Regions from separate parts of the Sporosarcina sp. E16_3 genome, predicted to be linked through region 1. Evidence: a T-box and tRNA genes for the amino acid it is inferred to sense, from the RefSeq annotation. Region 1 holds a T-box; the other holds one or more tRNA genes.
The links. The T-box of region 1 lies ahead of alaS (alanine--tRNA ligase). A T-box ahead of a tRNA ligase gene usually reads a tRNA of that ligase, here a tRNA-Ala.
Positions count from the first base shown of each region.

Region 2: it encodes a tRNA-Ala, which carries the amino acid that the T-box ahead of alaS (alanine--tRNA ligase) is inferred to sense. The anticodon was not compared.

Region 1 covers NZ_JADPRX010000035.1:33,306-41,409, reverse strand. The annotation lists gene I2483_RS16530 (DUF1292 domain-containing protein) at 1-56, opposite strand, end outside; gene ruvX (Holliday junction resolvase RuvX) at 67-486, opposite strand; gene I2483_RS16520 (IreB family regulatory phosphoprotein) at 483-755, opposite strand; gene alaS (alanine--tRNA ligase) at 838-3,471, opposite strand; T-box leader at 3,682-3,889, opposite strand; gene recD2 (SF1B family DNA helicase RecD2) at 3,952-6,402, opposite strand; gene I2483_RS16505 (tetratricopeptide repeat protein) at 6,418-7,083, opposite strand; gene mnmA (tRNA 2-thiouridine(34) synthase MnmA) at 7,097-8,104, opposite strand, start outside.
Region 2 covers NZ_JADPRX010000006.1:72,835-80,938, reverse strand. The annotation lists gene I2483_RS06350 (amino acid ABC transporter permease) at 1-386, opposite strand, end outside; gene I2483_RS06345 (transporter substrate-binding domain-containing protein) at 417-1,235, opposite strand; gene I2483_RS06340 (sensor domain-containing diguanylate cyclase) at 1,554-3,227, opposite strand; tRNA gene I2483_RS06335 (tRNA-Ala) at 3,437-3,509, opposite strand; gene I2483_RS06330 (DUF2804 domain-containing protein) at 3,578-4,597, shown strand; gene I2483_RS06325 (YusW family protein) at 4,746-5,216, shown strand; gene I2483_RS06320 (YusW family protein) at 5,368-5,772, shown strand; gene I2483_RS06315 (ABC transporter ATP-binding protein) at 6,329-8,104, opposite strand, start outside.

The sequences.
Region 1 (8,104 bases):
ACGTGTTCCTCGCCGTTTTCATCTACAATCGTCATTGTTTCTTGTCCGTGTTCCATTACGATCACCTCATCTGTTTTTTGAATCAAGATACCCTTGGAGTATCATGATTGCTGCCATCTTATCGATAACAGTCTTTCTTTTCTTACGACTGACATCTGCATCGATTAGCACACGTTCCGCTGCCATCGTCGTCAATCGCTCGTCCCACAACGCAACAGGAAAGCCGAATGTTTGTTTCAAAAGTTCAGCATAATCTTGAGATGCTACCCCTCTTGGTCCGACTGTATTATTCATGTTCTTAGGGAATCCTACCACAAATCCGCTTACTTCGTATTCTTTCACGAGTTCCTGGATTCTTTCCATGCCAAAGTGGCCAGCACCTTCATCGACCTTAACTGTTTCAATGCCCTGAGCAGTCCACCCAAGGGCATCACTGATCGCGATGCCAACCGTTTTGGATCCAACATCCAACCCCATTGTTCTCACTTTGTTTTCCCTCCGTTTTCACGAACGTAAAACTTCACAAGTTCTTCTAGGATCTCGTCCCGTTCCAACTTTCGGATCAAATTACGTGCATCGTCATGACGTGGTATATAAGCTGGATCGCCCGAAAGAAGATAACCTACAATCTGATTAATTGGACTGTAGCCCTTTTCGTCAAGTGCCTTGTGCACATGAAGCATAACCTGCTTTACTTCTTGCTCCATTGACTCTTCAGGAAAGTTAAATTTCATCGTCTTATCGTATGATTCCATAATCGACACCCCGCTTTCAGATCATCCGTTTTATGAATCGGATATAATTACATTTCTAATTATACCCGATTTGATTCACCAGTTAAACAGATTTGACATAATCATACACGGATTGTAGGGCATCATCAAGTTTAGACACATCTTTTGCACCTGCCATTGCCATATCTGGGCGACCTCCGCCTTTTCCATCGCATTGTGTAGCTACGTGATTGACGATCTTCCCTGCATGATAGTTCCCTGATTTTAAATCTTCTGTCACGCCTGATACTAGCATAACTTTGCCGTCTGCCGCTGCACCTAGGACAATGATTCCTTTTGATAACTTCTGTTTCATTTCGTCCATCATCTGGCGTAGGCCATTATTATCTTTCACATCCACACGTGCAGAGATAACTGTAACGTCATCGATTTGCTGCGCAGAAGCCATGATATCCGCCACTTGACTGTTTCCAAGTTTAGCAGATAGTGATTCATTTTCACGTTGAAGTTCTTTCATATCAGCTAACACTGACCCAATTTTCGCCACGACGTCTTTTGGATTCGATTTTAAAAGGCTTGCAGCGTTAACCAGTACTTCCTCTTCATCTTTGAATGAACGGTAGGCCATCTGCCCCGTAAGTGCTTCAATGCGTCGTGTGCCTGCACCGATTCCACTTTCAGATACAAGTTTGAACAAACCGATAACAGACGTTGAAGCGACGTGACAGCCTCCACAAAGCTCCAATGAGTAATCTCCAACTGAAACAACGCGAACCACTTTGCCATATTTTTCACCGAAGAGCGCCATTGCACCAAGTTTTTTGGCTTCGTCAATCGGTCTTTCTGCAATATCGACAGCGATGTCTTCCCAGACTTTTTGATTGACAATCTGTTCGATTTTCTCAAGCTCTTCTTTCGTCACTTGACCAAAATGCGAGAAGTCGAAACGAAGACGGTCAGGACCGACGTAAGAACCTGCCTGGTTAACATGTTCCCCAAGTACTTCTTTCAATGCTTTGTGAAGAAGATGCGTCGCCGTGTGATTTCGAACCGTTAGTTTGCGGGCCTCTTGGTTCACTTCCGCTTGAACGGCTGCACCTTTATGCATTTCACCTGAACGAATGATTGCCGTATGCAAGTTTTGACCGTTAGGTGCCTTCTGTACGTCTTTGATATCTGCAACAAATGTTTCGCCGCTAATTGTTCCATTATCCGCTACTTGTCCGCCACTTTCCGCGTAGAATGGAGTGCGATCCAAGATGAATTGAATTTCGTCACCTTCCGATGCAGTGTCAACTAATGTACCTGCCTGTAAAAGTGCGACAACTGTTGCATCGCATTGCAGTTGATTGTACCCAATGAATTCGCTTGAATCGTGAATTTCACCAAGCACGCCCGACTGAACATGCATAGAATCGACGTCTTGACGAGCTGCACGCGCACGCTTACGTTGGCTGTCCATTTCCGAATCGAACCCAGCCCGATCAACAGTAACCCCTGCTTCTTCAGCGAATTCTTCTGTCAACTCGAACGGGAAGCCATATGTGTCATAGAGACGGAATGCGATAGCTCCTGGAACGATAGGGGTTCCAGATGATTTTGCAGTGTCGATCACACCAGAAAGGATTGTCATTCCATCCGTTAACGTTTCATGGAAGCGTTCCTCTTCGTTTTTAATAACTTTCATGATGAACTCTTTCTTGTCAGTCACTTCGGGATAGAAGTCTTGCATGATTTCTCCTACAACTGGTACAAGTTCGAACATAAACGGCTTGTTGATGCCAAGCTGTTTCGCAAAACGAACGGCTCTGCGCAGCAATCTTCTAAGCACATAACCGCGGCCTTCATTGGACGGAAGTGCTCCGTCACCAATTGCGAAAGCAACTGTACGAATATGGTCAGCAATTACTTTGAATGCCATATCTTTTTGTTCATCTGCACCATATTTCTCTTCGGAAAACTTTTCGATGGCATGCATGATTGGGATGAAAAGATCCGTATCGAAGTTGGTCGGAACGTTTTGGATGACGGATGCCATCCGCTCAAGACCCATCCCTGTATCGATGTTCTTTTTCGGCAAAGGTGTATATGTATTATCCGGATTATGGTTAAATTCCGAGAATACTAGGTTCCAAATTTCTAGGTAACGTTCATTTTCCCCACCTGGATATAGTTCGGGATCAGAGAAATCATCGCCGTATGCCGGTCCACGGTCGTAGAAAATCTCTGAGTTCGGACCACTAGGACCTTCCCCGATGTCCCAGAAGTTTCCTTCAAGACGGATGATACGATCTTCTGCAATACCAACCTTATCACGCCAAATCATATATGCTTCTTCATCTTCTGGGTGGATTGTGATGGATAGGAGTTCTGGATCAAAACCAATCCACTTTTCATTTGTTAGAAATTCCCACGCATGGACGATTGCTTCTTCTTTGAAATAATCCCCAATTGAGAAGTTGCCTAGCATTTCGAAAAATGTATGGTGACGTGCTGTTTTCCCAACGTTTTCAATATCATTTGTACGGATTGATTTTTGTGCATTGACGATACGTGGATTTGTCGGAACTACGCGTCCATCAAAGTATTTTTTTAGCGTTGCAACACCGCTGTTAATCCAAAGAAGTGATGCATCATCGATTGGTACAAGTGGTGCAGACGGTTCAACACTGTGACCGTGTTCCTTGAAGTAGTCCAAAAACATGTTACGAATTTGTGACGTTGTTAGTTTTTTCATGAGTGAATCCTCCTTTTTAATTGAAAACGTGTAGATTTCGGGTGGTAGCTTCTTATTGCAACTTTTGATTTCTAATTGCAACTCGGGAAACGTAATTGCAACTTCGAAATTCTAATTGCAATCAAAGGAACGCAGCCTAAGTGCGCGACGTCCTGTCGCAAAGGCTGCACACCCGCGTCCTGCGGGCGCAAAAAAATCCCCGCCCCTAATGCAAGGGACGAAGATTTTAGTCTCGCGGTACCACCCTAATTACCGGACTAATTGAATCCGGCATCTCTGGTTGCCTTAACGCGGCGGACGGCAGGAATGAGCTGCACTCAGGAGTAGCTTTTCAACATTTTTTCTCGAGAACCCTTTCAGCCAAGGGGCTCCTTTCTGGACGAGTAAACTTGCCTACTTTCTCCGTCAACGTATTACATATGATTGGTTTGTCTCGAATCAGCATTTCTAATTGGATTATAGAAAAGTTCCGCCTTATTGTCAATCTGAAGCTTCAAGAAATTCATATGGGGTTACCCCTTTCATGCCAATCAGCGGATCAATTGTCAGGAAAGTATCCATGGTAAGTGCAAAAATGATCGATTTCGAATCCATCGAACTTACATTCGACTCATTAGAAACCTCTGCATTTTTGTGTTCTGAAGCCTCTGCAGCCACCGGTTCAACGACATCGCCATTTAGACGTTCTTTCAGCGTCGTCTGTCTTTCCAATTCGTCCGTTCGCGCGATACCCGCCCTGAACTCTTCAGGCTCACCGCAGAGGATAAGGAAGTTTTTCGCACGAGTGATGCCTGTATACAGCAAATTACGTCGTAGCATTTTACGATGACCACGGACGATCGGCATTATAACAATCGGGAACTCACTGCCCTGGGATTTATGAATCGAACAGCAATAAGCAAGTGTCAGCTGGTTGAGATCATTGCGTTCATAGGTGACTTCAATGCCATCGTACGAAACCACTAGCAATTCTTTTTTATCGATGGTTTCTTTCGCTTTGATAATCGCAATGACTTCACCCATATCACCGTTGAAAACATTACTCTCAGGTTGATTGACAAGCTGTAGCACTTTATCACCAATTCGGTAAATCGCTTCACCAAAAACAACTTCTTTGCGTTTCGGTCCTGGCGGATTGACCATTTCTTGAATCATTTTGTTTAAACCATCAATTCCCGCCGGCCCCCTATACATCGGTGCAAGAACTTGGATATCTTTAATAGGGTGGCCTTTGGCAATGGCATTTTTCACAACTTGCTGGACAACTTCGAGTATTCGATCGCTGCCCGCTTTGATAAATGAACGATCCGATGTTTTCTTCGTAATGTCGTCTGTCCATTCTGACCTCTTAATCATATGAGCCATCTCAATAATTGACGAGCCTTCACTTTGACGGAATACTTCAGTCAGCTCAATGACAGGAACTTTGCCAGAATCTAGCATATCTCGAAGCACTTGACCGGGTCCTACAGGCGGTAGCTGGTCTTGGTCCCCAACAAATAGCAATTGGACATCATTGGCAAGCGCCTTTAATAGCTGATGAGCGAGCCATGTATCGACCATCGACATTTCATCGATAATAATGAGGCGACCTTCAACTTCCCGCTCTGTCTCTTCATCCTTTTCTTGCCCATTGAATCCAAGCAACCGGTGAATTGTCATCGCAGGTAATCCAGTTGATTCCGACATACGCTTAGCTGCACGTCCAGTCGGCGCGGCTAACACAATCGGAAAGGGTTCTTTCTTTTTGGCATACTCTTTAGGATCGAGCGATAATCCATGAAGTTCTGCATAGACTTCGACAAAACCACGAATAACAGTCGTTTTCCCGGTTCCGGGACCTCCCGTTAAGATCATTAATGGCGAATGAAGCGCAGTTTCAATCGCTGCCACTTGCGTCTCCGCATAATTGACGCCGAGCCGCTCTTCCACTTCCCCAACCGCTTTTCTTATTTCAGACACAGGAAATTGATCCGCTGTGTCATTTTCCATAATCCGCTCTAGCTTCGCAGCGATGCCGATTTCTGAAAAGTATAGGGAAGGTATGTATAATCTTCGTTCTTCAGCAGATAGTTTCCCTTCCTCGACAAGCACAATAATTGCCTGGGAAATATCAGCAAATGGTATGTCAATGCGCTGGCTCATTTCTAGCAGACGTTTGACATCAGGCATAACGGCTTCCGCTTCAACGTATACATGACCCGCTGATTGCACGGCCTGGTTCATCGAATGAAGAATGGCTGCTTTGATTCTTGAAGGATGGTTTCCTGTAATACCTAGATTCTTACCGAGTTCGTCCGCACGCTGGAAGCCTACCCCTTCGATTTCTTCAATAAGCCGATACGGATTTTCAGTCAGCAATGAAACCGATTCTTCACGATACTTTTGATAAATACGCATAGCAATTTGCGGTCCGAATCCCCATTCATTCAATTGGATAATTGTCCGCTCAAGCCCCATATTTTGTTCGAGGACAGAGACAATCGTTTCTTTTCTCTCATCGGATAACTTTGGTACCGTACCAAGGACAGATGGATCGTCAAGGATCTTTTTAATAGCATCCTTGCCGAGCTTTTTGACAATTGTTTGAGCTGTTTTCATCCCGATGCCCGGAAACAAATCACCTGACAAATAATGGACCAGCCCTGTTTCAGTTGCAGGCATCTCTTTCGAAAAAGTATGCACATCGAACTGCGCACCATATGTCGGGTGAGTAACGAGCTTACCTGTGAATTTGTAGTCATCTTCCGGATTTAGCTGTGGAAAACTGCCTTTAACGATGATTTCTTTATCTTCATTCCCACTATTGGTTTCACGAACTTTTAATTTCGCGATTGTAAAAAGGCTGTCGGGGTTATGGAAGATTGTCACGACTGGTCGTCCAATCAAAAAGATTTCATCCGCATTTCCCGCCATGTTGTTCCCTTCCATCACCGCCACCCCTTCTTATTTTCCTTCTTCGCCCAGCTTGATCATGTCATATATATAGCGTGCCTGAATATGCTCTGGATCGATTGTGAATGCTTTTTCAAGATGATCAAGCGCATCTTGTTTCTGTTCTGTCGACACTGCATATAAAAAACCTAGGTTATAATGTGCATCGGCACTTGCGTCGTCCTGTTCGATGATGAATTTAAATTCATTCCCAGCTTCTTTAAATAACTCCAAATTAGCGAGAACAATCCCGTATGATAACCGGATTTCAAGATCATCCGGTGCCAGTTCTGTCGCCCGTTGCAAATAAGGCAACGCTAATTTCTCATTACTCGAACGTTCGAGACTCTTCCCGAGCATGAAATATGCGTCCGCCTCTTCAACACCTTGACGGATTGCTTTTTCATATAACTTTGCCGCCTCCTCAAAACGATCTTTATTGTAATAAAGATTGGCAAGACCGTAAAACGCAGTGCCAGCTTCAGCATCAAGCGTAATCGCCTTTTGGAAAAACGGTTCTGCCCTTTCAGCATCTCCAAGTGAAGCAAAAACATTCCCTAAATTGATATAACCGACTGCATTTTCAGGTTCCTTCTCGACACCTTGCATAAATGATTCGACTGCTTTTTCATATTCGCCATTCTGTAATGCGGCGATTCCAATTTCATTGTATTCCATAGTTAACTTCCCCTTATCCAACATAGTCAAGTTGTTTGCCGTTTTTGAAAACTGTATCGATTGTTCCCCCGCCAAGACATTCGTCTCCGTCATAGAAAACGACGGCTTGTCCAGGTGTAATTGCACGCACTGGTTGTGCAAAGTGGACGATTGCATGTCCGTCTTCAGTCATTTCAACTGTAACGTTTGTATCCGGTTGACGGTAGCGGAATTTCGCTGTACAACTGAACGTTTTCGGAAGTTCACGTACAGTCGAAAAACTGACGTCAATTGCTGTCAAACTGTCGGAATAAAGTGCATCGTTATCGAAGTTTTGACCAACTAGAAGGACATTTTTTTTCAAGTCCTTGCCGATAACAAACCAAGGTTCTCCGGCTCCGCCAATTCCAAGGCCGTGACGCTGACCAATTGTATAGTACATAAGCCCATCATGACGGCCTACAGTTTCGCCTTCCATCGTCGTCATATCTCCTGGTTGAGCAGGAAGATATTGACCAAGGAATTCCTTGAAATTCCGTTCTCCTATGAAACAAATACCCGTGGAATCCTTTTTCGCTGCTGTCGAAAGTCCTGCTTCAACCGCTTTTTCACGTACAGCACTTTTTTCCATATTACCAATCGGGAACATTACTTTTTGTAGCTGATCTTGTGTTAATTGATTCAAGAAATAAGTTTGGTCTTTATTTGCATCTTTCCCGCGCAACATTGACACGCCACCATCTACTTCTACGACTTGTGCATAATGACCCGTTGCTAAATAATCTGCACCAAGACTCATTGCGTGCTCTAGAAACGCTTTAAACTTGATTTCTTTATTACACATGACATCAGGATTCGGTGTACGCCCCGCTTTATATTCTTCAAGGAAATACGTAAATACTTTATCCCAATATTGTTTTTCGAAATTGACCGCGTAATACGGTATTCCGATATCATTACAAACACTGATAACATCTTCATAATCTTCAGTCGCGGTACAGACACCAAATTCGTCTGTGTCATCCCAGTTTTTCATAAAAAT
Region 2 (8,104 bases), on a different contig from region 1:
ATGCCCGATGAACGCGCAGCCTCCATTTGCCCTTTTGGTACAGCTTGAATTCCCGATCGGACAATCTCTGCGATAAATGCTCCAGAGAAAATAGCAAGACCTAAAATGGCAGCCCAATAAGATCCTAGTCTAACGAATTGACCAAGTACAAAAAATATCCAAAATAGGAGAACAAGTAATGGTACACCACGCATCACTTCCACGTATATCGATGAAATAATTCGAATGAATTTATTTCTTGAAATACGTCCTAGTCCAAAAATGATTCCAATCGGTATAGCAATCAGAAGCGCTATCGCTGAAATTTCCAACGTTTTAAGCGCTCCGTCAATAAATACATCTATATTCTTTGATATGATACTCCAGTCGTAATTATAGCCGCCCATCTATTTTCCCCCCTGAAATTGAAGAAGTGGTTATTCTTCTACGACCTCATTCAACCAATCGCTTGTTTCAAACCACTTATTTCTTGAAGCCAATTCCGCCGGGCTATCAATATAGTTCGCTAAAAATGAGTTAAGCCATAAAATTGATTCAATGTCATTTTTCTTCACTGCAATTCCTAGGTTTTCTGAAGAGATTAGGCCATCGACATGTCTGACCTGATCGCCATTGCGAAGTTTCCATACAGCAATTGCCGGTTCGTCATAAAGAACAGCATCTGCTTGACCCTGTGACATCGCTGTTGCAGCAGATGGGAATTCTTCAAAGTCCATAATTTCAGCATTTTTGAAAAGGTCTTTTGCCAAGAGCGCCCCAGTTGTTCCGATACCAACTGCAATTTTTTTACCTTTCACATCAAGTTCTTCCCAAGACTTCGTCGAAGAATCTTTAGCAGGAACCATCAGTGCTTGACCTGTTTTGTAATAGGGATTTGAAAAACTGACAGCAAGCGCACGGTCTCCACGTATTGTCATTCCTGCGAGAACCATGTCGATTTCACCAGTTTGTAGCGCTGGAATAAGTCCATCAAACGTAAATTGCTTATATTCCACAGGTACCCCTAACCATTTACCAATTGCATTTGCAGTATCAACGTCATAACCAACAAAATTACCCTTCGGATCTTTCATATCAAATGGGAAGTATCCCGGTGACATCCCGATTACTAACTTCTTGTTTTTTGCCACGTTTTGTAGTGCCGATGCTTCAGTTGATACGCCCCCACCATCTTTACTACACCCCGCGATTAGTAGAACTGCAATCATGAGTGTTGCTGTTAACCACTTTTTCATTATTCTCCATCCCCTTTTAGTGTTATATAAATAGCATTCACCCATTCCGATGAATTATGTAAAGTATAGAGTAATACTATTAATCTGTCTACAAGAATAATTGAATTATTCCAACCATTTATATGCCATAAATCATGCAGTTGCTAAAGTATGCGAGACTTTAGGCTTTATCTGTAAAGGAAATAAGTCATATAGTGCTACTCTGTTAATTTATACTTATCTTTATGTATATTTGATCTTTAAATAAAATAAAAAAGCATTCGGATCAACCGAACGCTTTCGAAATACTATGGAGCATAACTATTTCCCACTCCACTTTCACCTAAAGCAAAGGATTTCAAAGGAATTTCCACCTGACTTTTTGGCTTCATACATCGCATTATCAGCATTTTTCAATATGGTGGATACAGTTGCCTCAGTGGATAATACAAGTGAAATTCCCATACTTGCGGTAACGTTCAGCGTAGTATGCTTGATTGACCATTGTGCTTCCATCGCACGTTGGATATTAATTGCAGTTTCCTTTGCAAGTTTTGCTGTTTCCACCTTAGGTAACAAGAGAATGAATTCATCACCGCCAAGACGGGCAGCAATAGCGTCTTTGGGTATACTTGCACATAATCTCCTACCGAATTCTTTGATTACACAGTCACCTATTTCATGGCCATATTGATCATTGATACCTTTGAAATGGTCGATATCCAAAAGAAATACCGTAAAACCATTACCCCCATTCTGAAAATGATCCAATTCCATTAGTAGCTGATCTGTGAAAAATCGACGATTGGGTAAATTCGTTAAAAAATCACGGTATGCAAAATACTCAAGTTGCTCTTCATGCTTTTTTTGTAACGTAATATCGCGGATAATTATCACCATATGTTTAAACTTATTCCGTTCATCATAAACTGGGGTGGCTTTTAATTCCGACCAAAGCCATCCATTAAATTTATGCTTTATCCTCAAACGTATACTGCATGTTGTTCCTTCCCGAAGTGCCTGTACAAAATTTTGTTCCATGCGAGAAACATCTTCCGGATGCACATGCCAAGACAATGATTTTGCAGTGTATTCTGTGGAATCGTACCCATAAATTTGGTTACTAGATGGAGAAACGTAAAGGTACTCCTGCTTGTCATTTATCAACACGATGACGTCCTGGACATTCTTTGCAATGATTCGAAAATGCTTTTCGCTTTCAACGAATTTATTGCTCATGTCATCCAGTTCTCTTAAATCCTTCACAATTGCATAAATGCCTACGACTTTATCCCGCACTTCAATCGGTGTGAAGTTGACGAGACAGCTGACACTCGCGCCTGATTTCTCAAGAAAGGTTATACGATAATCATTAAGCCCGTACTCCAATGCCTGTTGAAATGATTTAATGGAAAAAACAGGATCACTTGTATCAAGGAATTCGATAAGTGCCCTACCTTTTAATTCATCTAGTGGATAGCCACTGATTTTTTCAACAGCCGTATTACCGCTCAGAATAACTCCACTTAAATCCGTCGTAAAAACGGCATCAGTATTATTCTCGAACAACGAGCGATAACGTGATTTACTTTCAACAAGCTTATTCCACGAATCTTCACTTTCCAATTTCGCAACTTTTTCATTTGTAACGTCTTTCACAACGCCGACAATATGCGTATATGCGCCCGTCTTGTCGAATAAGGGTGTCAATCTAGCCTCAGAATAACGTCTAATTCCTGAAGGCGATTTATAGGAGTCTTCATAAGTCGTCGTTTTGTTAGTGTTCAATACTTTTCCATATTCGGCGTTCAATAAAATACTAAGTTCTTCATCATGCACTTCACTAAATGTTTTGCCGATAGCATTTTGGTCCAAGTTGGTTTTCTCAATTGCAACGCGATTAAAAAAGGCATAGGTAAAGGTAAAATCTTCTTCAACTTTCACGATAAACACCATATCTACGAGCACTTCTGCCAAAGAGGTATCAAAAGGCAACATAATTTCCCCGACCATTCAGAATTTCCTTTCTCAAAAAACAGTAGTGCATTTCTACCTAAATTTTCATATTTCAATATACTCCCACTATAAAGTACTATTAAAGCATAGAGGTAAAGAAATAGTAAGTTTTTAATTTTGCTTGCAAGTAAAATTGCTATGAACTAACAATTCCTAAAAAAAAAGAACCCTTATACATCAAGGGTTCTACGTATTTTAAAACTATATGGAGCATAGGGGGCTCGAACCCCTGACCTCTTCACTGCCAGCGAAGCACTCTCCCAGCTGAGCTAATGCCCCGTATCTTTGATACAATAAGAAGTATAGCAAGATGATTCGAAAAAGACAATAGGCAGGGGGAAGTCTATATGCAGCATGCAGAAAGAGAAATTACCGAACCTGTTGCGTTATGTGACGACAAAGGGTTATTGAATCCAGAAGCAATCGGCTTCGCACGTCAGCCTTTCATCCAGAGCAATCTCAAGAACCACTTCATGCGCAAGAAGAAGTGGAATTATTGGTGTGTGTACGGGGAAGATTTGTTATTTTCCGCAACGATTAGCCATCTCGATTATGCAGCTGTCTGCTTTGTCTATATTTTAGATTATGAAACACAACGATTTTACGAAAAACAGATAACGATTCCAATTGGGCGCAATGTGAAGATGCCTGAAAACGTTCTGGATGGCGTTAAATTCGTGAATGACAACCTAACTGTTCAGATCTTACATATTCAAGGCGAAACGCATCTGTCCGTGACCATCCCAGACTTCGACAATGAAGTATTGCATGCAGATTTCCACATTGGTCATCCAGTTGCCGATGAATCATTGAATGTTGTTATACCAAGGAGCAGGGACATTTTCCAGTTCACGGCTAAGCACCATTCATTGCCAACATCCGGGTTCGTTAAAATCGGCGACAAACGGTATGATTTCAATCCAGATTATAGTTTTGCTGTTCTCGATTATGGTAGAGGTATATGGCCGCGAAAAGCAGAATGGAACTGGGCGATGGCTTCGCAGCGACTTGGTGGTCGTCGCATTGGACTTAATTTCGGTGGTAAATGGACGGATGGGACAGGCATGACTGAAAATGCGGTGTTCGTTGATGGTTTGATGACCAAAATTCATGAGGATGTTCTGTTTACATACAATAATAAAAACTTCATGTTGCCTTGGAAAATTCGAACGAAGTTTTCAGACACCGTCAATATAACATTTACACCTTTTTTTGAACGTGTTTCTATTACGAATGTCCGACTCGTACGCACGGAAGTCCATCAAGTAGTCGGTTACTTCAACGGGACAGTACGCTTACATGACGGCTCCATCCTACAAATTCGCAACATGCTTGGCACCACGGAAGAACATATCGCGAAATGGTAAGTAACTCGATTGAATTTGCACATTATACATTCCTTTTACTAGCCGGCTAAAATGCCGGTTTTTTTATTTGTGTACGTATTTTGTTTAGAATGTAGGTTTTTAGGCAAAATAATAGATAAGACACCAGATCCGAAAGGCAGTGAGTTTTTTGAGGAAATTGAATGCAGTAGGTACAATCGTTATTACAGGTGCATTGCTAATGGGCGGATGCGGCAACTTCGGGAAGAATGCAGATAAGCCAAACCGCGAAGAAGCAGTAATTATTAATGAAGATGAGAAAGTCGGTGGATCCATCGAAACTGGCGATGGATACGGTTTTACGTCATTCGATCTTGAAATCGACGTCGATGGCAAAGATGCAATTGACGCTAATTACGATGTGACAAAAAAAGCGAATGCAGATTATGAAAATAAACTGCAGAATATCAAGCTAAAAGATAATAAAGCGATGGATGAGCTCAACAAAATGTTCATAGAAATTCGTATTACAAAAGATACACCTCAACAAGAAGTGATTGATAAGGTTCTCCAATGGTTTGGGTTGGAAACTTACTCAAAATTCGACCTTGAAGTCGATTTTGACGATGGTACGTTACTCAATATCGAAGATGTTAAGTGATGGTTGAAAGAGCTAGAATATATATCATATTTTATTTTAAAACCAGCTAAGATGCTGGTTTTTTTCATTTCATAAAATCCTTATTGTTTAATCTTACGAGATTAGGGTCAAAATATTATAGTGGAAAACAAAAAAAAAGGGATGTGTAGATTTGATTAAACTAAAACTGTTTGGACTCGTGATCTTAGCCACGGCTTTGATTATAGGCGGATGTGGAAAAAAGGTACATAACACGGACACTGCATACGGTTTCACTAAATTCGAACTTAAAATCGATGTGAGTGGCGAAGAGGATGTTAAAGCTGAGTACAAAATGAAAACAAATAAGATTGAAGCGGAATATATAAATAAAGCTCACAAAATTAAACTTAAAGGTGATCCCGCGATGGATGAGCTCAATAAAATTTTCACAGAAATAGAACTCACAAAAGATCAATCGCAACAAGATGTAATTGATAAAGTATTGAAGGCGGTCGATGTCGATAATTTTTCGAAATTCAAACTTGAAATCGAATATGACGATGGTACAAAGCTAGAGTTTGAAGAAAAATTATGAGACTACAGAAAAGGCTACAAGGACACAACATCCCTTGCAGCCTTTTTTGTGCTGTTTTCGCTTTTCTATACTCTCTAGACTCCAGCGCCTAGCTCGCTGTGGTAAAGATGAAAGAACCATAAGCCAAAGGGCGGCTTCCGGGTCTTTCCCTTTTTCCTTCACGAGCTACACAGGCGCTTACGCTTTTCTATACTGTCTACACTCCAGCGCTTAGCTCACTGTGGTAAAGATGAAAGATCCATAAGCCAAAGGGCGGCTTCCGGGTCTTTCCCTTTTTCCTTCACGAGCTACACGGCCGCCTCCGCTTTTCTATACTGTCTAGACTCCAGCGCCTAGCTCGCTGTGGTAAAGATGAAAGAACCAAAAGCCAAAGAGCGGCTTCCGGATCTTTCCCTTTTTCCTTCACGAGCTACCCAGGCGCTTCCGCTTTTCTATACTGTCCAGACTCCAGCGGCCAAACGCTCGGGTCATAAGTCATACCAGCTTTGTGGCAAAGTACGCCACTCCGCCGGCACGCCTTATGCCTGCCGCGTCTAGGCAGGCCGCTTACGCTTTTCTATACTTTCGATTCCAGCAACATATTGTAAAAAACACCTTGTCGTTCGATCAATTCTTCTTGGTTTCCAAACTCTATTAGTTCCCCTTGCTCCATAACATAAACGGTGTCGGCTTTTCTTACGGTGTTCAGTCTATGTGCAATAACAAAACTGGTCCTGCCTTCCATAAGGCGATCGAGTGCTTCTTGGATTTCTAGCTCCGTAACCGTATCGATACTGCTCGTGGCTTCATCGAGAAGGAGAAGTACTGGATCTGCAACGAGCGCTCTCGCAATTGACAGCAACTGCTTCTGCCCCTGTGAAATTTCGCCGCCATCAGCCGTTAATACAGTGTCATAGCTATCCTCCAGCCGACTAATGAAACTATGCGCATTGGCCTGTTTTGCCGCCTTGATGACTTCTTCGTCTGTGGCGTCAAGTTTTCCATAACGAATATTTTCAAGGACTGTTGCTTCAAAAAGAAATGGGTCTTGCAAAACAAATGCCGTCTGGCTACGAAGTGTTTTCCGTGGCAACTTGCTAATCGGAATACCGTCGATATAGATTTCTCCTTTATCGACTTCATAGAACCTAGCAAGCAACTGCATAATCGTTGTCTTCCCTGCGCCAGTAGCCCCGACAAATGCCGCTGTTTCTCCCGCCTTCACATGAAATGATAAATCGTTAATTGTATAGCCGTCCGTTTCGACTGCATAACCGAAGGATACATTGCGGAATTCGACGTCTCCCCTGAGGATCCTATCCTCATTTTCTGTCGCCTCATCCTTCTCGACCGTTTCATCCATAATCTTAAAGACTCGCTCCGCTCCCGCGATTGCCGACAGCACTGTGTTAAATTGGTTGGCAAGATCATTAAGCGGACGTGTGAACTGGCGTGCAAATTCCGAGAAGATGACGATTGTCCCGACCGTTACAACGCCGTCCCCTCTTAACGCAAGCAATCCACCCACCCCTGCAACGACCGCAAAACTCGCGTTGTTTAACATATTCATCACTTTGGGGATAAAACCAGAGTAAGTCAACGCCCAGAAACCGGTTCGTCGAAGTCGGTCACTCTTCTGCGCAAACTCTTCCATTACACGTTCTTCCTGTGAAAATGCTTTGACAATGCGCTGACCGGAAATTGTTTCTTCAATCATTCCGTTTAACTCGCCCACTGCTTGCTGCTGTTCTTTAAATAAAGGCCCCGTACGGCGCGTAATCCACCGAATCGCTACGAACATCACTGGAACAATGATCATCGTCAGCAGTGTCAATAACGGGCTTAAGTAAAGCATGACCCCGAACGTTCCGGTCAGCGTCAAGATGCTTGAAAATACTTGGATGAAAGATGAGTTCAGCGTTTGGCTAACGTTTTCAATATCGTTGGTAATTCGGCTCATCAGTTCACCGTGCTGCCGTTTATCAAAAAATGTGACTGGCAACTTCTGAAGATGGGCAAACAAGCTCGTCCGTAAGCGGAAAACGGTTTGTTGTGCGATGCCAACCATCCAATAGTTTTGGAAATACATCGCAAGTGATAAGCCTATATAGATAGCGATAAGCCACCCGATACTGCCGCCTAAACCCGCGAATTTCATTGGAATAATATAGTTATCAATAATTTTACCAATCATCAATGGGCCGAGCAGCGCCAGGATTGAACTGACGAAAACAAGTGCGAGCACAGCAATTAGCAGGCCCCGCTGTTCATCGACAAGTTGCCATATCCGGTAAAGAACTGATTTCCAGTTACTAGCACGTTCTTTTTTCTTCTTCCCGGTGCCATTAATATC